DNA from 3 places in the Streptococcus fermentans genome. Region 3 is predicted to be linked to each of the others. Evidence: predicted binding sites of a transcription regulator. Region 3 holds the regulator's gene; each other region holds the start of a gene.

Region 1 (8,289 bases), on a different contig from region 3:
GATGCCTTGGTGGCGGCAGATGAGGAAGTATTGGACTGTTTGGGTGACTTACCACATTTGACGGCAGCCATTCGTCAAGCTAAGATCAAAAAAGCCCACTATCTTGGGGCGGATGTGGAAAAGGCCTTGACCAATCTGGGTGAAGTTTTCTACAGTCCACAGGATATCTATACTAAAATGCGAGCTGGCGACTTTGAAATGGCTGACTTTGAAGCCCATGGGAAGACTTACAAAAACAGTTTTGTGACCTATGAAAACTTCTATCAAAACCACGAGGATGCTGAAGTCCGTGAGAAATCCTTCCGTTCCTTCTCAGAAGGACTACGCAAGCACCAAAATACGGCTGCAGCAGCCTATCTTGCTCAGGTCAAATCTGAGAAATTGTTGGCAGATATGAAGGGATATGACTCAGTATTTGACTATCTTTTAGCTGAGCAAGAAGTAGATCGTGCTATGTTTGATCGTCAGATTGACCTCATCATGAAGGACTTTGCGCCAGTTGCTCAGAGATATCTCAAGCATGTTGCCAAGGTGAATGGTCTTGAGAAGATGACCTTTGCTGATTGGAAATTGGATTTGGATAGTGCGTTGAATCCAGAGGTTAGCATTGATGATGCCTATGATTTGGTCATGAAGTCGGTAGAACCTTTGGGTCAAGAATACAGTCAAGAAGTTGCTCGCTATCAAGAAGAACGCTGGGTGGACTTTGCTGCCAATAGTGGCAAGGATTCTGGTGGCTATGCAGCTGATCCCTACCGTGTGCATCCATATGTCCTCATGAGCTGGACAGGTCGTTTGAGCGATGTTTATACCTTGATTCATGAAATCGGGCATTCTGGTCAATTTATCTTTTCTGACAATCATCAGAGTTACTTTAATGCCCACATGTCTACTTATTATGTCGAAGCACCGTCAACCTTTAATGAATTGCTTCTCAGTGATTACTTGGAGCATCAGTCTGATGATCTGCGTCAAAAACGCTTTGCCCTTGCCCACCGCTTGACGGACACCTACTTCCATAACTTTATTACCCACCTTTTGGAAGCAGCCTTCCAGCGTAAGGTGTATACATTGATTGAAGAAGGAGAAACTTTCGGAGCAAGCAGACTCAACAGCATTATGCAGGAAGTTTTGACCGATTTCTGGGGAGATGCTATTGAGATTGATAATGATGCAGCACTGACTTGGATGCGCCAAGCTCACTATTACATGGGCTTGTATAGTTACACTTACTCTGCAGGTCTTGTAATCTCGACAGCTGGCTATCTCCATTTGAAAAACTCAGAAACTGGAGCTGAAGACTGGCTCAATCTCCTCAAATCAGGTGGCAGTAAGACACCACTTGAGTCAGCAATGATTATTGGAGCGGATATCTCAACAGATAAACCACTCCGTGATACCATTCAATTCTTGTCTGACACAGTTGACCAAATTATCAACTACAGTGCCCAGTTGGGAGAATAGGGAAATAGGCAGATTTTAGGAGAATAATATGAATAGAATAAAAAATGGCTAGAGCAAGATCCCAAAAGAATACTCTTTATCAAAATTGGTATAGTTTTGTTGGGAATCATTTTATTGATTGCTCTACCTACTCTCTATCTTGTTTTGAGTGGAGTTGGTATTTGGTATTTTGTAAAGAAAGCACCAGATATTCGAAAAAGAAATTTAATGATAGGGCTTTTCATTGTCAGTTTTGTTGCAGTTGCTCTCCAAACTCCAACAGTCACAAAGAAAACTTCATCTGCTCAGTCAGAAACTAAGCAGACTGTGACATCTACTTCTTCGACAACTTCGACGACGGATACTTCATCTAGCATAGAGGAGGCAAAACGAATCGAAGATGAGAAAAAAGCTAAAGAAAAAGCAGAAGAAGAGAGAATTGCCAAAGAAAAAGCTGCAAATGAGTTGCAAGAAAAAGGTGAAGCCTTAGTCAAACAATTGGAAGAAAGTCAAGATGCGAATCAAGTGAAGTCTGCTAAAGAAACAGTTAATCAGATTGAAAATAACGATAAAAAGACAGAATTGATCGATAGGATAGGTGCAGTTGAGTCATTAATTTCTCAAAAAGAAGAAGAGAAAAGAATTGCACGTGAAGCCGAGATTAAAGCCCAACAGCAAGATAGAACTGTTTATGTCGCTAAGAATGGGCAAGCGAAAGTATATTGGTATAACAAAGATAGAATGCCGTCAAATACTAATAAAGCTAATGTTGTTGAGATGACAGAGGCTGATGCAATTGCTGCAGGAAAAACTCCATCTAAAAAAGAATAAGATACAAAGTCATTTAAGAACGACTTTTTGATAAGTCACCAGAAAGGTAGAGGTATTGATAAAATATCCTCCTAAATAATAATGAAAATTAATAAAAGAGATTGGCTGATTTTTCCATTCAATTCTTGTCAGACACGGTTGACCAAATTATCAACTACAGTGCCCAGTTGGGAGAATAAAATCATAAAAGTGCAACAATAGAGTTATATTGTTGAGATTTTAGAATGACATTTATTTCATAAAGTTTACTGAAGACTTTGTCTTCAGAATGTGCGTTATTATAGATCTATCGGTTGGATTTTATATCTTGTCGTGGGCGATTAGACTAGGGAAAATACTTAGAAAAGGACGGAGATGCTAGTGCGTGTCAATAAAAAACTTAGCTTGCTTATCATTGGAATTGCTATGCCGATTTTGTTTATGATTTGGAAATTCAGTCAGCCTGTTCTTCCAAAAACTTATCAGGAAGCTGTTCAGTATACCAAAGCAATCAATATGAAAGAAATGCGCTCCAAACTTGCAAATGGCGACGAGTTTGTCGTCTACATAGGAAGAGAATCCTGTCCCTACTGTCAAAAGTTTGTGCCCAATTTGGCTCTAGCGATTCAAAAAAGTCACCAGACAGTCTATTATTTGGATAGTGCTTCTGATGAAAAGGATGAGATTACAGCCTTTGCAAAAGAAATGGATATCCAAACCGTTCCGAATCTTTCAGTCTATCAAAATGGTAGTAAATCACGCTATTTAGAGCAAGGAAGTTCCGCTAGTCTTGAAGAAATCCTTTCATTTTTAAAGAATGAATAGTGCTGAAGAATTTTTATAAATGACAAAAAACAACTCCGAAAATTGGAGTCGTAGAGATGATAAAAGAGGTTGGATTTTTTCCAACCTCACTTTTTTAATCTTATACTCAATGAAAATCAAAGAGCAAACTAGGAGACTAGCCGCAGGCTGTACTTGAGTACGGCAAGGCGACGTTGACGCAGTTTGAATTTGATTTTCGAAGAGTATTAATGGAATTGCATACCACCATCAACGATAATGGTTTGACCTGTAATGTAGTTTGAATCTGGTCCAGCAAGGAAGCTAACTGCTGCAGCTACATCTTCTGGTTCAGATAGGCGTTTCAATGTAATATCTTTTGCGAATGTTTGCATACCCCACTCGTCATCTTTTCCTGCATTTTTTCCAACTTCATGAGCGATATCATACATCATTGGTGTTTTTACGATACCTGGAGCATAGGCGTTGACAGTGATACCTGACTCTGCTAAATCACGCGCCAATGTTTGAGTAATACCACGAACAGCGAATTTTGTACCGCCGTATACAGTCAAGTTTGGATTTCCGACAACACCTGCTTGAGAAGTAGCATTGATAATTTTACCACCGTGACCAAGTGCTTTGAACTGAGCCTGAGCAGCTTGTGCTCCCCAAATCACACCACCGACGTTAATAGCAAATGTGCGAGCAAATTGCTCCTCTGTAATTGTATCCAGAGGTGTAGTAGGAGCGACACCAGCGTTGTTTACCACAACGTTCAAGTCTCCGAAATGATCGACAACTTTTTGGAAAGCTGCAGCAACTTCTGCTTGTTTAGACACATCAGCTACAACAGCAAAAGCTTTATCTGCTGACAATTCAGCAACTGCTTTCTCAGCTGTTTCAGCGTTGTAGTCTAAAACTCCAACCTTAAAACCATCTTGAACCAAGCGTTTTGCGATTGCAAAACCGATCCCTTGACCTGCACCTGTAACGATAGCTACTTTAGACATATGATTCCTCCTCGGTATCCGTGATACCATTCAAACGTTCATAAAAGAACAGCAAAAGGTTTATAAGTGAGTCGTGATAGGTTTCTAAAAGAAGTCCTATCACGTTTTAGTATACACCTTTGTGAAATTTGTGTCAAACAAATACTTGGTTTTTGGAAAAAATTAACCCTCTAAGAGTGAAAAAATATCTGAGACTAACATATTTATCTCTTATAATGAAGATAGCTAGAAAAGAATGTTGTATAATAGATGTGTATGATTGGAGGTAGGCAGATGTATCCAGAATTGAAAAGAAAAGTAATAGAAGAAAAACCGAGTTATCGTCAAGAAGAAATCCTGTGGTTGCTTGAGCACTTAGGGGATCCGAGTCAAGAGATTCGCGATGAATTGGTTTTTACTAGTTTAGCTAGGGGGATTCAAGAAGAGTTATTTACCAAGGAGCAATTTCAGTTGATTGCTGCTGAGATTGTCTCTGATGGTGGGCTAGATAAAGAGATTGATAAGACAGGAGCTTCAACGCTTGAACGTTCTTTTAGGGCCCTTATTTATGCCAATCTCTTATCTGCTGATGGCAATGAACAGTCTCTTTTTTATCAAGTGCTTAAAACTGATATCAGAAATACGTTGCTCGATCAAGGTTTGCATTACCTTGAAAAAGAAGAGGATACGACTGGTTTTTCAAGCCAGTATGGTTGGGTGCATGCTTTTGCTCATGGGGCTGATCTTTTGACTGAAGTTGTTTGTCATCCAGACTTTTCTAAAAATAGAGTTCATGAAGTATTTGACATACTTGGCCAACTATTTAAAAGAATTTCGGTTCGATTTATAGATGATGAGGACTGGCGCTTGGCCAGAGTCCTTTACGAACCTGTTTTGCAAGGAAAGGTGGAGCAAGCGACACTGGCTTCTTGGATAAAGTCACTTGATTTCCCGATAGAAGAGAGGGAAGATTTTTATAAATTTTCCAATTTCAGATCTTGTCTATTAGAAGTCTATGTTCAACTCGACCAGAGAAATAGTTTACAAGATGACTTGAAAGAAGCTATTCAATCTTTCCAATATTAGATTTTGATTATCAATGTGAAAACTTACACAATGTTTCCAAGCACATTTCTTGAAACCCTTTCCTTCTTCTGATAGACTAATACATAGTTTGAAAAAAGGAGACTTAACATGAAAAAATTTGTTGCTGAATTAATCGGTACTTTTATGCTTGTGTTCATCGGAACAGGAGCTGTTGTTTTTGGAAATGGTGTTGAAGGACTTGGACACCTTGGGATTGCTCTTGCTTTTGGTTTGGCAATCGTAGTCGCAGCCTTCTCAATCGGAACTGTTTCAGGTGCTCACTTGAACCCAGCTGTTTCTATCGCTATGTTTGTTAACAAACGTTTGTCATCTTCAGAGCTTGTAAACTACATCCTTGGTCAAGTGGTTGGTGCTTTCCTTGCTTCTGGATCTGTATTGTTCCTCTTGGCAAATTCAGGTATGTCAACTGCAAGTCTTGGTGAAAATGCCTTGGCAAACGGTGTAACTGTCTTTGGTGGTTTCTTGTTTGAAGTCATTGCAACATTCTTGTTTGTTTTGGTCATCATGACTGTAACATCAGCAAGTAAAGGTAATGGCGCAATTGCTGGTTTGGTCATCGGTTTGTCATTGACAGCTTTGATTCTAGCTGGCTTGAACATTACTGGGCTTTCAGTAAACCCAGCTCGTAGCTTGGCTCCTGCTGTCTTGGTAGGTGGCGCAGCTCTTCAACAAGTTTGGATTTTCATCCTTGCACCAATCGTTGGTGGAGTTCTTGCGGCTCTTGTTGCTAAAAACTTCCTTGGAACTGAAGAATAATTGAAACTCAAAAAGCCTTGCTCCTCATGATGAGGAACAGGGCTTTTTCGTATTATACTCTTCGAAAATCTCTTCAAACTACGTCAGCTTCACCTTGCCCTGAATTCGTCAGTTCTATCCACAACCTCAAAACAGTGTTTGGAGCTGACTTCGTCAGTGTCATCTACAACCTCAAAGCAGTGCTTTGAGCAACCTTCGGCTAGCTTCCTAGTTTACTCTTTGATTTTCATTGAGTATGAGTTTAGCGGTTGTCAATTTTTTCTGGATAGAGATCGTGTTGGAATAGGCGTTGTTCTGCCAATCCTTCATACTTGGTTCCAGGTCTACCGTAGTTGTAGTAGGGGTCGATTGAAATACCACCGCGAGGTGTAAATTTCCCCCACACCTCTAAGTAGCGAGGGTCTAGCAAGTTGACCAAGTCTTTTCCGATGGTGTTGATACAGTTTTCGTGAAAATCCCCATGATTTCGGTAACTAAAGAGGTAGAGTTTGAGGGATTTTGACTCGACACAGAGCTTGTCAGGAATGTAGGAAATATAAATCGTTGCAAAGTCTGGCTGCGCAGTGATTGGGCACAGTGAGGTAAATTCAGGGCAGTTAAATTTGATGAAATAGTCATTTTCCACATGGCGATTGTCAAAGGATTCCAGGACTTCTGGTTGATAGTCAAAGATGTAGGTGGTTTCTTTATTGCCCAGTAGGCTTAGGTTTTTCATTTCTTCTTGTTGTGACATGTTTTTTTCTTTCTAATCTTAAACACCACGTTGGTTATCGTAGAGGAGGGTATGGAGTTGTGGAAGGACGCGGACATTGCCCCAGCTATCATCAGCAGCAACGCGTTCCCATAGTTCTTTGAGGCGATCTAGTTGGTCTTGGACAATATTGCCTGTAGCCTTGGGCTCAGGATTTCCAGCCGATAAGAAGAGGACATCTGGTTGGTAGCGTTCTTGAATGTCTTTGGCAAAGGTTAGATCTGCATCATCAAAAACAGGGATTTTAAAGGTGACCTTGTCTGGATCCAATTGAGAAACGATAAAGTCCAAGGTCTCGAAGTTGACTTCCATCTTAGATGAAGGAGGCTTGGGACTCAGAGTCACCTGATCGATATCTTTTAACCAATGTTGCCAGCGGGAGCCTTGGGTTTCAACAGCCAGAGTAACACCACGTTGCTTGAGTTTGGTGACCAGTTGAGCCATGTTGGCAGCTAGGATGGCTGGATTTCCACCAGATAGGGTTACATAGTCGTAGCTTCCTAGTTTGTCTAACTCAGCGATCACTTCATCAGCTGTCATGCGAGTAGGTTTTTCAGAACCATCCCAAGTAAAGGCAGAATCGCACCAGTCGCAGTGATAGTCGCAACCAGCAGTGCGGACAAACATGGTTTTCTGGCCAATAGCACGACCTTCACCTTGAAAGGTAGGCCCAAAAATTTCTAGAACTGGTAGTTTGAGGACACGTTCCTTAGTCATCTAACCACTCCCGTCTAAACTCTGCAAAGGCAGTAGGAGTTTCATAGAGGCGAACATATTCCAAACGGAGACCGCGCTCGTCTGGCAACTCTTGGCTCATGGTTTGGAAAATCCAGTAAACCATATTTTCAGCAGTCGTATTCATGTAGGGCAGGGTTTCATTGAGATAGCGATGATCTAGGTGGGGCTCTAAGTAGTCCTTGTAGATAGCTTTGATATCTCCGAAATCGTAGGTCATACCTCTATCATCTAAAAACCCACTGACAGCGATTTGCAGATGATAGGTGTGACCGTGTAGGGATTTACATTTTCCTTCATAGTGAAAGAGGTGGTGGGCAGCATCGAAGGTAAATTCTTTTGAGACTAAGGTTCTGTGAGGATTGTAGACAAGAGATTCCCCAGTTTCTCGTTTGATTTCTTTGGGGGCAAAAAACATCAGGCCTCTCCTTTCTGAGTGAGATAAACCTCTAAACCATGTTGGCGTAGATGGCAGGCAGGACAATCTCCGCAACCAGTACCGATAATCCCGTTGTAGCAGGTCAAGGTCTTCTCACGAACATAGTCAAAGGCACCGAGTTGGTCAGCTAATTCCCAAGTTTCAGCCTTGTCTAGCCACATGAGAGGTGTTTGGATTACAAAGTCGTAATCCATGGCAAGGTTGAGGGTGACATTGAGTGATTTGACAAAGACATCCCGACAGTCAGGATAACCTGAGAAGTCTGTTTCGCACACTCCTGTCACGATATCCGTAATTCCACGCTGCTTGGCAAGGACTGCAGCAAAGGACAGAAAGAGATGATTGCGACCGTCAACGAAGGTATTAGGTACCTCTCCTTCTTTTTGCTCAATTTCTAGATCTGAAGTCAAGGCATTTTCAGTAATTTGTCCTAGCAGAGACATATCTAGGATATGATGACGAATTCCTTGTTC
Region 2 (8,289 bases), on a different contig from region 3:
AATCGCTTGAATAAGCACGTTCAAAGGTTAAACCTGATTCCCGCAAACCAATCCCCAATTCATGAATACCTCGTTCTCCCTCAGCTGTTAGGGGAGTATCACTCCAACCTTGAGCACGACCGATTGTATTAAACATTGTTTTCCCATGACGTACTAGATACAATTTTACACTTGACATATTCCGTCCTCCATATGTATCTATTATAGCATGATTTCAGACAAAAACCTCGTCCTAACCCACTGAGTCCAACATCACCACTTAAACTAGATTCTACAAATCTGATAATCTATGTCTTGTCATTCTTAGATGATGCAACTTCAGATGTCTCGGTGGTCTCATTTTTTACCTGTTCTTCTTTTTTCTTCTCGCTTTCTTCTTTTGACTTTTTTTCTGTTTTCTTCGTCTTGTCGTCAGTCTTTTTCAAAGGAGAAAAGTGAAAATCAAACTGTTTTTTTCCGGTGTCAACAATCGCTGTAAATCCTTTTTGGTCATTACGATAAGTTGCCTTTCCTGCATCAAATGACTGCTGACCACTCTCAGAACTAGCTTTTTCATAGGTCCTCTTAGCCATTGCAAATGCAAGAAGTTTTTCTTTATTCAGTGCATAATCCTGATGATGAGCCACTTGTCGATTCAGATAAAACTGTAACAAGAGACTAAAAATTCCAGCAATAGTAATCGCGTAAAGGAGAACTCCAGCTCTAACTTTTTTCTTTTTCCACACGATAGATGAACTCCCTCTCTAGTCCCTTTTCAAACTGAAAATTAAAATGGACATTTTGCCCGTTTTGGTAAATATGAGCTGATTTCAGACCGTAAACCATCGGCTGGTAGCCACGTCCACTGGCATCTGTTTTTCGAAAATCATTTGACTTTGATTTCCCCATGGAAATGGGGTTCCCATCCTGTTTGAGGTAAAGTCTATCATTCTCTACTTTTTCAAATTGGGCTCGATTCAGCTCTGCTTCCAGCTGATCCACAAATAAGAGCCATTCTTTTTGCTCACTTTTCTGCTGGTAGCGAACTTCTGAAACCAATAGTTGGCTCATAGCTTGAAAGAGGAGCAAACTCCCACTAATCACAATAAGAGCAACCAGGGATTCTAAAAGTGTAAAAGCTCTGACTCTACTTATCTTGAATCGCCAGTAATTTTTCAGTTCCATGATACACCTCCAAACCTCGCTCATTCGATACAACATGAACTGTAAGCCCATTGACCGTCAACTGCTTTTGTCCAGTCTGCAAAGCCATACGAGCCACTCGCAAAACTTCTTCCTGTTCTAAGAGTCTTGCTTCCTGTCGTCTACTTTCTTGAATCTGCCCCAGCAAGAGGGTTGCAATACTGGCAAAAATAGCTAGTGAAATCACTGCCTCCAGTAAAATAACCGCCTTAATTTTTTGCTTCTTGAATACGTTTAATCTTTCCATTTCCTAGATATAGTTGGTAGCGAACTACTTCTTTCCTTGTTTGAAATCTCACACTTGCAAGAGACGAATTTCCTCCAGCCTTGTCAAAGGAAATTGATTGATTAGACTGCAATTGAATTCCTTTTGGAATGGCTAATTTCTGATAGCCATTTCCAATACTTCTCTCTTCCAAAATCAAGTTGATCTTCTGCTGACTAGCCAGACTTCGCTTCTGGGTTTCTCGATAAAGTTCCTCAAACTCCATAAAGAAAATCTGTTCTTCCACACACGCAAAAGTGGATTGAACTGAACTTGACAAACCCAGAGCTAACAAGCTGACTATCCCTAAGACCAATAGACTTTCTAGCATGGTAAAAGCCCTAATCCGCAACTGTTTGACTTGTCTTTTGTTTTGCATGGTATTCCTTATAGGCTTTTGCTTGCTCAGCAGTGATGCGTCCATCTGCCTCTAGTTTACTTAGACTAGCATCCTCATTTTTATCTAGAGTATAGAGTTCAGCTTGGCTTTCTACCACCTTGACGACTGCTGCTTTCCCCTTATCATTCACTGCATCCTTTTGCTTAGTTAGGTTTGGCACAAACAGTAAGAGTAGGACGCTAATGATGAGCAATACAACTAGCATTTCTACCAGTGTAAAAGCTTTTGCCTTGGCTTTCTTTAATTTCATCAACATTTTTTTCATCTAAAAATTTACCTCCATATTTTGATACATAGGCAGCAACATAGCTGCGTACAATAAAACGATTAGCAGAGCTACAAAAATAAAGACCAGGGGTTGAACTAAGTTCATAGTACGATTAACTCGAGTAAAGAAGGATTCCCACGTTTTTTCTGCATAGATTTCCAATTCGCTTCCCAACTTGGACTTGACCTCTCCATATTCAATGATTAGTCCCAACTCTCTTCTAAAAAAAGGATAATTCCGCACAACCATAGAAAATTCATGCCCATTTTGCAAGGACAGGGATAAATCATGTCCGATTTCCTTAAAAAGAGGATTTCCTTGCTCCTGCATCATCTGAAAAATCTGTGATAGCTCCAGACCTTGACCAATCATATTACCCCATTCTCGAGCATAATAGGCCGTCAGATAATACTGAACAAATACACCTAGAAAGGGAATTTTAGCTAGAAAAGAAAAGACTTGTATCTTCTTAGATTTTCTGTAAAATATCAGTCCTGTTAAAGATGCAAGACTTAGTGTTAGAGTAATCCCAAGAAAAATCTGTGGTAGATTGCTAATCACTAAGGTAGCTATGTTGCTACTATCCAGTTGAGGCAAGAGATAATTTCGCAAACCCATCATAATGAGCAGTAAGAAAGCTAGCAAAATAAGTGGGTAGGTCGCAACTTCAATTAACTTCTTCTTGACCTTAGCAAGATTATCCAAATATTCTTCAATTTTCCCCAAACTCAAATGGAGATTTCCATGAACTTCAGCCAATGAAAGTTGCGTGACAATCGCACTCGAGAAACCTAAATGACCCATCATTTCCGAAAAAGACTTTCCCTGCGCAAGTCCTAGTCGCATCTGCGATACATATTCCTTTTCCAACAAGAGACTTCTATCTAGAAAGGAAATGATTTCTACCAGATGAAAACCACTCGAAAATAAATTGTTAAAGAGAGTGATGATTTTCTTCTGCTTACTGGTAGCTAATTTTCTCCGTTTCAGCTTGAAGGGCAGTGATATGTCCTTCTTTAAGAAGCTGGTCAATTTGTCCATTCCACTTTTCTGCCTGGTGTTCTTGATAATTTCCATTTGCAACATCAATGATTCCTCCTCCTCCGATTAGTCTCTGGTAACAAACACCTTGTAAAACAACTGCAAGTTCATCTTCACTGACACCAAGTTCTAAGAGGCGCTCATAAACCCCACGAACACTCTTGGCATGGATTGTCGAGAATACCGTGACACCTGTCAGACTAGCTCGTACAACAGCACGGGCTGTTTCACTATCTCGAATTTCTCCAATGATTAAAAGATCTGGACGATGTCGTAGGGAAAGTTTTATCAAGTTTTCATAGCTCAGTCCGATAGCTTCATTGAGCTGTAATTGCAGCATCTCTTCCTGCTTAATTTCTACTGGGTCTTCAATAGACATGACTTGCTGTCCCTTGAACAATGACTTGGCTAATTCATGCATCAAAGTAGTTTTACCACTTCCTACGGGGCCTGCAAAAAGATAAAGCCCGCGTTGCCTAAAGCCCTTTTCCAGTTCCTTAAGGTCCTGAAACCAGAAGAGCAACTCTTGTTCTTGATCATGCAAAAGCCGGATAACTAGACTCTCATGACCACGATAATCTCCCACCGTCGATAAGCGTAATGAAGAAACCTTATCTCCATGCTGATAATCACAGGAACCAAGCTGACTACGGCGTTTTTCTCCAACGTTCATCCCCGCAATAAACTTAAAATGACTAATGACAGCCCCCAACTTTTCAAAGTCATAGGTGTTAATCAAATGTCTCTCATCTCCAACTCGCATATGTAGCTCGTAAATCTTTTCTTTAGGAATAAAATAGATGTCCTGAGCTCCCTGTTTTTTGGCCAGTGTAATCAATTCTTGTGCAAGTATTTGTACCATATCTTCCTCCTCATTCTTATTATTCGAAGAAAATATAAAAAAGAAGAAACAACTTCATTAAAAAGTTGTTTCTTCTTTTTTTATGCGACAAGTACGGTGGATTTCTAAACCAGTCTGCTTTTCGTAACCAGGTCTAAATTTTTCATCTGGAATGACTTGACCATCTTCCAACAAAGCCAAGGAATGATATTGCTGAAGAAATTCATCGCATTCTTCACACCAGCGTTTATCTTCTGGATCCCAAAAAATAGTCATCAAGTCTCCTCTACTTTTGTAAAGGGGAATCTCCTTTTCTAACTCAAACCAACAAGACTTATAATATTTCAAGGCGTCATAATAGTTATCAAATTTTTTGCTCGCAATGACGTCGTCTTCCCAGCCTTCTATAAACCACCACGGTTCAAAATCTCCGTACATTTTTATAACTCGATACATAGTTTAACTTCCTTTGTACCGTATATTATAGCGAAATTTTGAGAACAATGAAAGAATTTTGCTCATTTTCACGAATTATATAACATTTTCAAAAAATCCAGCTATTCAAAAACGAATAACTGGATTTAAAAACAAGATTAGCCTTCTGAAATATCGTTTTCAATAATCACTTTAATCGCATGATGATCGGCGGCCTTACTAAATACTTCATAGGCCTTTTCTATTTCACTAAGTTTGAAATAATGAGTTACCAATTTTTCAGGTTCAATTTTATGACTTTCTAAGGCTTTCAAAAGCTGAGGAGTTGTATTGGTAGAAACCAATCCAGTAGTAACATTAATGTTACGAATCCAAAGAGTGTCCAAATCAAACTGAACTGGTTTACCATGCACACCACAGTTGGCTACTGTTCCGTCTACACCGATAATCTTTTGACAGAGATCAAACGTTGCAGGAATTCCTACCGCCTCAATAGCGACATCTACACCTCGACCATCTGTCAAATCATAAATTTCTTGAATTGCTTTTTCAGGGTCTGAAGAATTAATCTTATGAGTAGCACCGAAAGAAACTGCAGTATCCAAGCGATTATCGTCTAGGTCCACCATAATCAATTTAGCTGGAGAATAGAATTGTGCCGTCAAGAGAGCTGCCAATCCAACTGGCCCTGAACCAACGATAGCTACACTACAACCAGGCTCAACTTTCCCTTTTAAGACACCAATTTCATAGCCAGTTGGCAAGATATCAGATAACATAACCAAAGCTTCATCAGACAAGTCAGCTGGAGTATGATAAAGAGTATTATCAGCATGAGGCACACGAAGATATTCTGCTTGCATACCGTCAATCAAATGTCCAAAAATCCATCCACCCTCGTCTTCACAGTGAGCATAGATTCCTTTTTTACAATAGTAACACTTGCCACATGCACAAACGCAAGAAATCAAAACCTTATCACCCTTTTTGAAGTTTGAAACTCCTGCTCCGACTTCCTCTACAATACCAATTCCTTCATGTCCTAGGATAGTTCCACTCTTACAAGCAGGAACATCCCCTTTAATAATATGAAGGTCTGTACCACAAATAGTAGTCTTAACGATACGCACAATAGCATCTGTTGGCTTACGAATAACTGGTTTGTCAACATCAACAAATGACGCAAGGCCTGGTTTAACGTAAGTATAAGCTTTCATAAGCAATCCTCCGCTTTTTTATTTGTATTATTTATATCATGATTGTAAGCCTTTTCAATATAAAAATCAAGTAATTTGTGAAATAAATAACAAATTTATTTAAAAAAAGAAGAAACGAAAATCGTTTCTACTTTTTAGATTATGCTTGATAACGTTTTTCACCATCTAGATAAGTTGCTACTAATTCCAAATCTTTATCTAACACGATAAAGTCTGCATCGTAGCCTTCACGAATTTGTCCACAGACGTCATCGATATGAACTGATTTAGCTGGGTTCAGACTAGCCATCATGACTGCCTCATGAGGATTTGCAATTCCCCACTCAACGACATTTTTCAAACCATCTTTAAGTTTGAGAATGGATCCTGCCAAGTTACCTGTAGATTTAAGGCGAGCAGTTCCATTTGCAACTACAACCGGAAATTCACCTAACATATAATCTCCATCTTGCAAACCACCTGCTGTCATACAGTCAGTGATAAGGGCAATATTTTCAGTTCCCTTTTGTTTAAGAAGAATTTCGCAAGCCTTAGGATCCACGTGATGACCATCACAAATCAATTCTGCATAAGTATGTGGTAACTCATACATAGCACCAACCATTCCAAGTTCGCGGTGTGTTAAGCCACGCATTCCATTATAGGCGTGAACCCATACACTAGCTCCGGCATCAACAGCTTTTTTAGCTTCATCAAATGTAGCATTAGAGTGACCCAGAGCAACAGTTACACCTTCACCAGTAATAGTACGTACAAAGTCCTCAACCCCATCACGTTCAGGTGCAAGAGCAATTTTATTAAGAAGACCATTAGCAGCCTTCTGCCATGCACGAAACTCATCCATACGAGGATCTTTCATGTAAGCAGGGTTTTGAGCTCCTTTAAATTCCTCAGTAAAATATGGCCCTTCAAAATAGATACCACGAATCTTAGCACCAGATGCTTCTTGATAGCGTGCACCAATGTTTTCAGTAACAGCCAGCAATTGTTCGTATGATGAAGTTAGTGTAGTTGGTAGGAAACTAGTAACACCTGTGCTAAGAAGACCTTCACTCATCGTATGAAGAGTCCCTTCAATATTATTATCCATAACATCGACACCACCAAAACCATGAATGTGTGTATCAACAAGACCAGGTGCGATGCTATAACCAGAATAATCTAAAATTTCAGCATCCTCAGAAATCTCTTCAACATGCTTACCAAATTTACCATCAATAAGTTCCAAATAACCTCCACGACGAATACCATGTGGATAGAAAAATTGATCAGCTTTAATATACTTAGGCATAATGATAACCCCCTTAAGAAATAATCTAGTATTTATTATGTCAATTACATTATAAACCTTTCAAAACAATTTGTAAATGGTATAGACCTTTTTTAGTGAAATTTTAATAAATTGTTCAACAAAAAAGACAAGGTCCGAAAACCATGTCTTTATTACTATACCGGCGGCCGGGGTCGAACCGGCACGTCCTTGCGGACACTGGATTTTGAGTTCAATAACTACATTATTTAAATCTTACAACCTTGATTTAATAGGGTTTTAAGCCTTTTGAATCTTGCAAAATAGACTCATTTTTCAAATTTTTGTAACTTTTTGGTAACTCATCTTTCTCCCTTAAATAACTACTTCCATAAACAGTGAGACAATTATTTTATTTTTTAAGGATTCTTCATAGTTGATAGGTCGCAAAATGTTCTGAAAAACTCTCAGAATTGCTGTGTCAGCAACGAGAATGCGCTATTTTTGCATGAAAAAACGAAAATTCGAGGTCTGCATACAAAAAAATCGGAGGTGTTAGCCTCCAATTTGTCCTATTTATTTTTTATGGTTTTTTATTGTAAAGTAGACCCAACCGAATGAACATAGGTTGTAGAAAGCAAATGAAAAAACTGCAAGGATGATAGCTCCTGTATCTAAATAACCTCTTTCAAGACCGTTTTTCAACAACAACAAGCCTGTAGTTTCGACAAAGATCAAAAAGAAAAATATATAAAAAATTTTCACATTAAGCATATTGTTACCGCCTTAAACATATGGAAAAACGGCAATCAGCATTCACTAAATTCCCGTTTTTTATTTAAATTCTATTACTATTAACTACCTAATACTACTAGTATTACTAATATTACTAATATTACTACTAATTATCCTGAGGCCATCGTGTATAAATTGACCCAAAACGTTAAATCCGTCATAAATTCCTTTATAAATAAAGAGTCCCAAAATTATAGATGAAATAATAATACTTGCACAAATAAAATATGTACGTTTTTTTCATTCATAAGATCAATCCTCCTTTTTATTTGTATCCGCTTACATTTTATTGTATAATAAAAATGTAGTAAAGAAAGAAGGTGTTCTTATGCTAAAAAAATTGCAAAAAAAATATTTTTCAAAATATAAATGGACTGATTTATTTTGGATTCTATTTGTTATTTTGATATGCATCCATATAGGAAACCAGGAGTTTCTTCCTCTTAATCATCAAGAATTTTCTCTTCAGGGTAGTTCCTGGGGATTTGTACTTGCATTATATAACTTACTATTCATTGATAAATTTGTTATCTCTAATCGGAAGTAAAACAATACCAGGTAAAAACTCAATTTCAGGAGAAAATAAAGTAAATAGT
Region 3 (8,289 bases):
AATGATTCTTGACGAACTCCTGTCCCGCGGTATATCACCAAGTGATTGGACAGTTTTAGGTTGCTTAACAACGATTCGTTATGAAAAGGAAACTCCTATCGGACTTATGGCTCTTGATCAAAGTCACTACTTCGATATTGTTGACTATGAACTTGAATTAGAAGTAGAAGATGGTAAGCAAGGTAGCCTTGATTTTCAAGAATTTTTACAAGTCAATGAAATCCATTACAAAAAAGCTCCTTCAAAATTGGTTCGTTTTATAGAAAATATGAAAAAATACTGAAATAATCTTCTTTTTTTGATAAAATAAAAGGGATGAAAAATAATAGAATCTGTTGTAGCGAACACTTATCACTAAAAGTGTTCCACAACACCGATTCACTTAGTTTAAAGAGGACGGTTTATCAATGTCAGATACAAAAAACATGAAACTTTTCGCACTATCTTCCAACCAGGAAATTGCTCAAAGAATCGCAGATGCTGCGGGTGTTCCACTTGGAAAAGTATCTTCACGTCAATTTTCAGATGGTGAAATCCAAGTTAACATTGAAGAAAGTGTTCGTGGATACGATGTTTATATCATCCAATCAACTAGTTATCCAGTAAATAACCACTTGATGGAACTCTTGATTATGGTTGATGCTTGTGTTCGTGCTAGTGCTAATACCATTAACGTTGTACTTCCATACTTCGGCTACGCTCGCCAAGACCGTATCGCTTCTTCTCGCGAGCCACTTACAGCTAAACTTGTTGCTAATATGTTGGTAAAAGCCGGAGTTAGTCGTGTATTGACTCTTGATCTTCATGCTGTTCAGGTTCAAGGTTTCTTTGACATTCCTGTAGATAACCTCTATACAATTCCACTTTTTGCAAAACACTACTGCGATAAAGGTTTGACTGGTTCAGATGTTGTTGTTGTTAGTCCTAAAAACTCGGGTGTAAAACGTGCTCGTAGTCTCGCAGAATATTTGGATGCACCAATTGCAATCATTGATTATGCACAAGATGATTCTGAACGCAGTCAAGGTTACATTATCGGTGATGTTGAAGGTAAGAAGGCAATCTTGATTGATGACATTCTTAACACTGGTCGTACCTTCTCTGAAGCCGCTAAAATCCTAGAGCGCGACGGAGCAACTGAAATCTATGCAGTTTCAAGTCATGGACTTTTCGTTAACGGTGCTGCAGAGTTGTTGGATGCAACAAATATCAAGGAAATCTTGGTTACAGATTCTGTTTTGACAGAAAGTAAAAAACCTAAAAACGTACAATACATCACTGCTAGCGAATTGATTGGTGATGCAATGGTTCGTATTCACGAAAGAAAACCAGTTAGTCCACTATTTAAATAGAAATTAGGTGAATTTTTGATTTATTTGGATAATGCTGCAACGACTCCCATGTCTTCAGCAGCTATCTCAGCAATGACTCAAGTCATGCAAGAAACTTATGGCAATCCTTCTAGTATTCACGGCCATGGGCGTCAAGCAGGTAAACTATTACGAGAAGCTCGTCAAGAACTAGCAAGTTTACTAGGAACAAAGCCACAACATATATTCTTTACCACTGGTGGCACTGAAAGCAATAATACTGCTATCATTGGTTACTGCCTTCGCCATCAAAATCATGGAAAGCACATTATCACTACTGCGATTGAGCACCATGCTGTTCTAGAACCCATCAAATACTTGGTTGAAAATTTCGGTTTTGAAGTGACTATTTTACAGCCTGAACATCAAGAAATCACTGCAGACCAAGTTAAAAATGCACTTCGTGAAGATACCGTTCTTGTTTCTACTATGTTTGCCAATAATGAAACTGGTACACTATTACCTATTGCTGAAATTGGTGCGGTTCTAAAAAATCATCCAGCCGTCTATCATGTCGATGCAGTTCAGGCAGTCGGTAAATTAGAAATTCTTCCTGAAAAATTGGGAATTGATTTTCTCAGTGCTTCTGCACACAAATTTTATGGTCCAAAAGGAGTTGGTTTTCTCTATGCTGCATCTACAGATTTTGATTCCTACCTTCATGGTGGTGATCAAGAGCAGAAAAAAAGAGCAGGAACAGAAAATCTTCCTGCCATTGTAGGAATGGTAGCAGCTCTAAAAGATGATCTTGAAAACCAAGCACAAAACTTTAAAAAGGTTCAACAACTAAAAGACACCTTCTTAAAGGAAATGGCTGAGACAGACTATTACCTCAATCAAGGGAAAGACCAGCTACCTTATGTCCTTAATATTGGATTTCCAGGTCAACGTAATGATCTACTACTCCTTCGTCTGGATCTTAAAGGGATTTCTATTTCAACTGGTTCTGCTTGTACTGCAGGTGTCGTTCAGGTTAGTCATGTTCTTCAGGCTTTCTACGGAGAAGACTCTCCTCGCTTACACGAATCCGTTCGCGTCAGCATTTCACCTCAAAACACAGAGCAAGAAATGATCACCCTCGCACAAACTCTAAAAGAAATCATTGGAGGATAACTCAATGGCATTCGAAAAAACTATTAGTCTCAAAAATTGCCGTTACGATTACACAATCAGTCCAACTGTCAAAAAGTTTACTCTAAAAGATAACACTTTTTTTGAAACAAAGGTTGGTAACTATGAACTAACACGCCTTCTTGAGAAGGTTCCAAATAGTGGGGAAGGTTTCCAACTTAAGATTATCATCAACAAAGACTTAACTGGTGCCAAAATCAACATCACTGATAAATTTGGTCTACGTTTGGTTGATATCTTTAAGTCAGAAGAAACTCATATCCACCAAGAGAAATTCTACTTCTTGATGGACAGTCTTGTTGAGCGTGGTGTCTTCACTAAAAGTGAAAGATAGGGGGACCCTATGTTTCGATTAAACTATAAGGATGCCTATCAAGTCGATCGCCTTTTAGAATACGAAGATTACGAAGCACTCATGCTGTCACTTTCAGGATGTGTGACTCTTCCAGATACGACCGTCATTACTTCTCTTACCTATAAGGGAGAAGAAATCTATCAAGGTCTTCTGGGAGATCTCTATCGTTTTCTATTTCACTATGATTTTACAAAGATAAACTAAGATTTTCTTAGTTTTTTCTTGTTTTTGTTGATTTTTTCACAATCTTTCTATAAAATAGTATTTAGAAAGGTTGTGATTTTGTGAAAGAAAAACAGTCTGCTATTCCAAAAGCAACAGCAAAGAGACTTTCTCTTTATTATCGTATCTTTAAAAGATTTCATGCAGAAAAGATTGAAAGAGCCAACTCAAAACAAATTGCCGAGGCCATTGGTATTGATTCCGCTACGGTTAGACGAGATTTTTCCTACTTTGGTGAACTTGGTCGTCGTGGATTTGGCTACGATGTCAAAAAACTAATGACGTTTTTTGCTGATCTTCTAAATGATAATTCTATTACGAATGTTATGTTAGTGGGGATTGGTAATATGGGGCACGCTCTCCTTCACTACCGTTTCCATGAACGAAACAAAATGAAAATTATTATGGCTTTTGATTTGGATGACCATCCTGAAGTTGGGACGAAAACGCCCGATGGAATTCCAATTTATGGTATTTCCCAAATCAAGGATAAAATAAAAAATGCAGATGTAAAAACTGCAATCTTAACTGTTCCGAGTGTCAAATCACAAGAAGTAGCTAATCTCCTTGTCGAAGCAGGTATTAAAGGAATTTTAAGCTTTTCACCCGTTCATCTCCAACTACCAAAAGATGTGGTGGCTCAATATGTGGATTTAACTAGTGAATTGCAAACTCTCCTCTATTTCATGAGAAAAGAGGATTAGAAAGCGAAAGCATTTATGAAAAAACCAGTTATTGGGATTACAGGAAACGAAAAAGCTCATCCTGATGATGAGCTGATGATGAGCTATGCTGCAAAGGGCTTTGTTGAAGGAGTCAAGGAAGCTGGGGGAATTCCCATTATCCTACCAATTGGTGATCAAGAAATGGCCAGTTACTACATTGGCTTGATTGATAAACTCATTTTAACTGGTGGACAAAATGTCGATCCAAAGTTCTACGGTGAACCTAAAACGATCGATAGCGATGACTACCACCTTCAAAGAGATATTTTTGAGCTAGCTCTTTTAAAAGAAGCCATTAAACAGAAGAAACCGATTTTTTCTGTCTGCCGTGGTACTCAACTCTTTAATGTAGCCATGGGAGGAACTCTTTATCAAGATATTGAAGATCATTGGCAGGATACTTCAGCCGAGTATACAACTCAACGTTTAGTCACCGAGCCTGATACTATTCTTCGAGAAATCTATGGAGAAATCTCTCATATCAACTCTTTCCATCATCAGAGCATTAAAGACCTTGCTCCAAATCTAAAGGTTGTCGCTCATGATCCTAAAGATGGAATTATCGAGGCTGTAACAACGACTGATGGTTTCCCTTACCTCGGTGTTCAATGGCATCCGGAATTTCTTTTTGAAAATCGCCCCAAAGATAAAACACTTTTCGACTATGTCGTCAATGAATTGTAAAACCTGTACATGATACAGGTTTTTTAAATCAGATCCGTCTTCTCACGGTAACTAAAATAATCGGAATGTGAAACAATGAGATGGTCCAATAAGACCAAACCCATTAATTCGCAGGCTTCTTTAACAAGTTTCGTAACATGGTCATCATTTCTACTTGGCATAACAGCACCAGATGGATGATTATGAACCAGAATCACGGATGTTGCCATATGCTTTAAGGCATAGTGGAGAATTTCCCTTGGTTCCGCAATACTTCTAGTAGCAGATCCAATAAAAATGGTTTGCTGATGAATAATTTGATTTTGTGTATTCAGATAGAGCGCCACTAGGTGCTCTTGTTTTTTATCTCCCAATTCTTGTTGCATCTTTTTAGCCAGTCTTTGACTACTCAGAATGCTCTCTGCCTCAATGGTTTCATGTTTGTGAATACGACTTCCAAGCTCAATCATAGCTTGCAATTCAATAGCTTTTACTCTCCCGATTCCTGATAAACTCTGCAGTTCTTGCAAGGTCATTTTTTTTAACTCAGTTAAACTGTTCAATTGAGACAATACTTTCTGTGCAATTTCAAAAACGGTAGATTGACGAGTTCCTGTTCGTAATAAAATGGCTAGTAATTCCTGATTGCTCAAACTCTCTACTCCTTCTGTCACCAAGCGTTCCCTTGGCAAGAGCGAATCTTCTTGAAATGAAATACTGTACATAAAAATCCTCCTCACTTTATTATTCGTGAGAAGGATGCTTAATTCAATAAAAACTAGTTATTTTTAGATTTTTTCAAGCGCTAGTCGCAAATCTTCAATCAAATCATCGACATTTTCAAGACCGATTGAGAGACGGATTTGATTTTTAGTTACTCCTGCTGCTTCTAGATCAGAGTCTGACAACTGAGCATGTGTTGTAGTCGCGGGATGAACGACCAATGATTTAGCATCTGCTACATTGGCTAAGTTTGAAAAGATTTCCAAGTTGTCAATCACCTTACGAGCTTCTGCTTCTCCACCTTTAACGTGGAAAGTAAAGATTGAACCAACACCTTTTGGTAAGTATTTTTCAGCCAAGGCATGGTAAGGACTATCTGGAAGTTTTGGATAGTTGACTTTTTCAACCTTTGGATGGTTTACAAGGAAATCAACGATTTTCTCAGCATTTTGAACATGACGTTCAACACGAAGAGAAAGAGTTTCAAGACCTTGTAAGAGCAAGAATGAGTTAAATGGTGAAAGGGCAGCTCCCATATCGCGAAGCAATTGCACGCGAGCAGCAACGATAAAGGCTGCAGCACCAACATCACGAGTATAACTGATATTGTGGTAGCTTGGATCTTCTTCGACTAATTGAGGGAATTTCCCTGAAGCAGCCCAGTCAAATTTGCCGCTATCAACGATGACACCACCAATAGTTGTACCGTGACCACCGATAAACTTAGTTGCTGAGTGAACCGCAATATCAACACCATGAGAAAAGACATTGATAAGATATGGTGTTGCAAAAGTATTATCAGCGACCAAAGGAATCTGGTGATTATGAGCAATTTCAGCGATTTTTTCGATATCTGGAATATTAATAACTGGATTACCCAAGGTTTCAATCAAAACAAGCTTGGTATTGTCTTTAATCGCTGCTTCTAACTCTTCTAGATTATCAATATCAACAAAAGTTGTGGTGATTCCATAGCGAGGAAGGGTTTCTTTCAACAGGTTAAAGGTACCACCGTAAATAGTTGAAGCTGCAACCACATGGTCTCCTGCGTGAGCCAGTCCTAAAATTGTGTAGGTAAGAGCTGCCATCCCAGAAGCTGTTGCAAGTGCACCAACACCGCCTTCCAGTGCTGCGATACGCTCTTCAAAGGCTGAAGTTGTTGGGTTAGTGATACGGGTATAAATATTACCAGCTTTTTGAAGGGCAAAAAGATCTGCACCTTCTTGTGTATCTTCAAATACAAAAGATGTTGTTTGGTAAATTGGAACAGCACGAGACTTGGTAGTAGCATCTACCACTTGACCTGCATGCAATTGCAGAGTTTCAAATTTAAATTCACGAGTCATATTTAGACCTCCAAAGATTTCATTAGGTTCATTGTATCACCTATTAGAATAGGTTACAAATACAACTTTGTTATATCTTGGCATAAGAAATAGCTATGGCTACTTCTATTTACTTTGTCTAAAATTAGAATTGTAGAACTTTTTTCAGATAGTTTAAAAAGTTTGTATTCACTTCCTCTTTACTTTATAATGGACAGGAAGGAGAAAACTATGTCAGAAATTACACATGAAATTGATGCAAACTTTGCTGGCCGTTTAAATATCTTGCGTGCTGGTGTACTGGGCGCAAATGATGGAATCATCTCTATCGCTGGAGTTGTTATTGGGGTTGCCAGTGCGACTAACAATATCTGGATTATCTTCCTCTCAGGATTAGCCGCAATTCTTGCTGGTGCCTTTTCTATGGCTGGTGGCGAGTATGTATCCGTATCTACTCAAAAAGACACGGAGGAAGCCGCTGTAGCTCGAGAACAATTACTTTTAGATAAAGATATGGAAGCTGCTAAAAAATCACTCTACGCAGCCTATCTTCAAAATGGTGAGTGTGAAACATCAGCCCAGCTCTTAACCAACAAGGCATTTCTCAAAAACCCTCTCAAAGCCTTAGTTGAGGAAAAGTACGGAATCGAGTATGAGGAATTCACCAATCCCTGGCATGCTGCTGCATCTAGCTTCATCGCCTTCGTACTTGGTAGCCTGCCACCAATGCTTTCAATAACTATCTTCCCAAGCGACTATCGAATCCCTGCTACTGTTTTTATCGTTGCGATTTCTCTATTGATTACAGGTTACACCAGTGCAAAACTCGGGAAAGCCCCAACAAAAACAGCCATGATCCGAAACCTTTGTATCGGTTTGTTGACTATGGGAGTTACCTATCTATTCGGACAGTTGTTTAGTATTTAAAAAAGATACCGTACGGTATCTTTTTGCTATCAAAATATAGACAGTTAATTTAAATTACCAAAACCAACCTTCGTCATCATTGATAGGTTGGGCTTCTTTAATCTTGCGTGGGCCTGTTCCATACATTTCAGCTTCGATATCTTCTTTTGTTGGTAGGATCGAAGCTAGGATAATGTAGATAATAATGCCGAGTCCAAAGTTTGCGATTGTAAAGATTGCAAAAAGGAAACGAACTAGGGTTACATCAAGATTCCACTTATCAGATAGACCTGCAAGAACACCTGATATCATGCGATTTCTTCTCATTTTATAAAATTTTGTATTCATAATTTATTCCTCTTTCGGATTTCTTAATCTTAGTATAGCACTAAGCTAGATTTGCTACATCAGTCCTTAGGCCGATTTAACAAGAGGAGCTTTCCACGACAGAGACCACAACGATAACGCTTGGTATCAATTTTTCGCTTTCTTTGATAGATTTGCTGACAAGACTGACAAGCATAGACTAAGCTTGGTTTTTGATTGGAACTTGACAAGGGAGGAACAAAGCGGAGACCGTCTACCTCTTTTAAAAGTTGCTTAAAGGCTAAATCCTTATGCTGATAGCCCTTGCCTTCAAAGTAAAGATGGTAATGGCAGAGCTCATGACGAACAATTTTACGAAAAACCTCTAAACCAAGTTCTTGATATACTTTGGGATTGAAATCCAAATGACCATCTTTAGGAAAAAATCGCCCACCTGTCGACCGTAGACGAGTATTCCATTGAGCTTGGTGTTTGAAAGGTTTTCCAAAATCTTCTAAAGAGACCTGTTTAACGTAATCAGTTAGATTCATTTGGTGCAAGAA

Evidence for each region. The regulator Rex, encoded in region 3, represses fermentation and respiration genes when NADH is low (regulators of the CRP and FNR family bind a similar motif). The targets are predictions, from matches to a motif close to TTGTGAANTANTTCACAA.
Region 1: a site for Rex is predicted at 4,169-4,186, ahead of AB2B50_RS08670 ((S)-acetoin forming diacetyl reductase). Genes of this name have one in related genera too.
Region 2: a site for Rex is predicted at 5,725-5,742, ahead of AB2B50_RS05050 (zinc-dependent alcohol dehydrogenase family protein). Genes of this name have one in related genera too.

Annotation. Positions count from the first base shown of each region.
Region 1 is NZ_JBFNFG010000010.1:33,119-41,407, reverse strand. It holds gene pepF (oligoendopeptidase F) at 1-1,464, shown strand, start outside; gene AB2B50_RS08680 (deoxyribonuclease) at 1,564-2,274, shown strand; gene AB2B50_RS08675 (thioredoxin domain-containing protein) at 2,629-3,078, shown strand; gene AB2B50_RS08670 ((S)-acetoin forming diacetyl reductase) at 3,285-4,049, opposite strand; gene AB2B50_RS08665 (DUF2785 domain-containing protein) at 4,323-5,114, shown strand; gene AB2B50_RS08660 (MIP/aquaporin family protein) at 5,223-5,891, shown strand; gene queF (preQ(1) synthase) at 6,133-6,624, opposite strand; gene queE (7-carboxy-7-deazaguanine synthase QueE) at 6,643-7,359, opposite strand; gene queD (6-carboxytetrahydropterin synthase QueD) at 7,352-7,795, opposite strand; gene queC (7-cyano-7-deazaguanine synthase QueC) at 7,795-8,289, opposite strand, start outside.
Region 2 is NZ_JBFNFG010000004.1:7,061-15,349, reverse strand. It holds gene AB2B50_RS05095 (histidine phosphatase family protein) at 1-178, opposite strand, end outside; gene comGG (competence type IV pilus minor pilin ComGG) at 288-725, opposite strand; gene comGF (competence type IV pilus minor pilin ComGF) at 703-1,164, opposite strand; gene comGE (competence type IV pilus minor pilin ComGE) at 1,127-1,429, opposite strand; gene comGD (competence type IV pilus minor pilin ComGD) at 1,392-1,826, opposite strand; gene comGC (competence type IV pilus major pilin ComGC) at 1,789-2,112, opposite strand; gene comGB (competence type IV pilus assembly protein ComGB) at 2,113-3,156, opposite strand; gene comGA (competence type IV pilus ATPase ComGA) at 3,077-4,018, opposite strand; gene AB2B50_RS05055 (DUF1033 family protein) at 4,076-4,453, opposite strand; gene AB2B50_RS05050 (zinc-dependent alcohol dehydrogenase family protein) at 4,591-5,649, opposite strand; gene nagA (N-acetylglucosamine-6-phosphate deacetylase) at 5,789-6,940, opposite strand; gene AB2B50_RS05040 (hypothetical protein) at 8,034-8,240, shown strand.
Region 3 is NZ_JBFNFG010000002.1:217,546-225,834, forward strand. It holds gene AB2B50_RS03390 (CYTH domain-containing protein) at 1-283, shown strand, start outside; gene AB2B50_RS03395 (ribose-phosphate diphosphokinase) at 408-1,352, shown strand; gene AB2B50_RS03400 (cysteine desulfurase family protein) at 1,368-2,483, shown strand; gene AB2B50_RS03405 (DUF1831 domain-containing protein) at 2,488-2,835, shown strand; gene AB2B50_RS03410 (DUF4649 family protein) at 2,845-3,060, shown strand; gene AB2B50_RS03415 (redox-sensing transcriptional repressor Rex) at 3,141-3,782, shown strand; gene AB2B50_RS03420 (gamma-glutamyl-gamma-aminobutyrate hydrolase family protein) at 3,798-4,487, shown strand; gene radC (RadC family protein) at 4,511-5,191, opposite strand; gene AB2B50_RS03430 (O-acetylhomoserine aminocarboxypropyltransferase/cysteine synthase family protein) at 5,255-6,535, opposite strand; gene AB2B50_RS03435 (VIT1/CCC1 transporter family protein) at 6,746-7,441, shown strand; gene AB2B50_RS03440 (PspC domain-containing protein) at 7,496-7,768, opposite strand; gene AB2B50_RS03445 (SprT family protein) at 7,828-8,277, opposite strand; gene AB2B50_RS03450 (Tex family protein) at 8,264-8,289, opposite strand, start outside.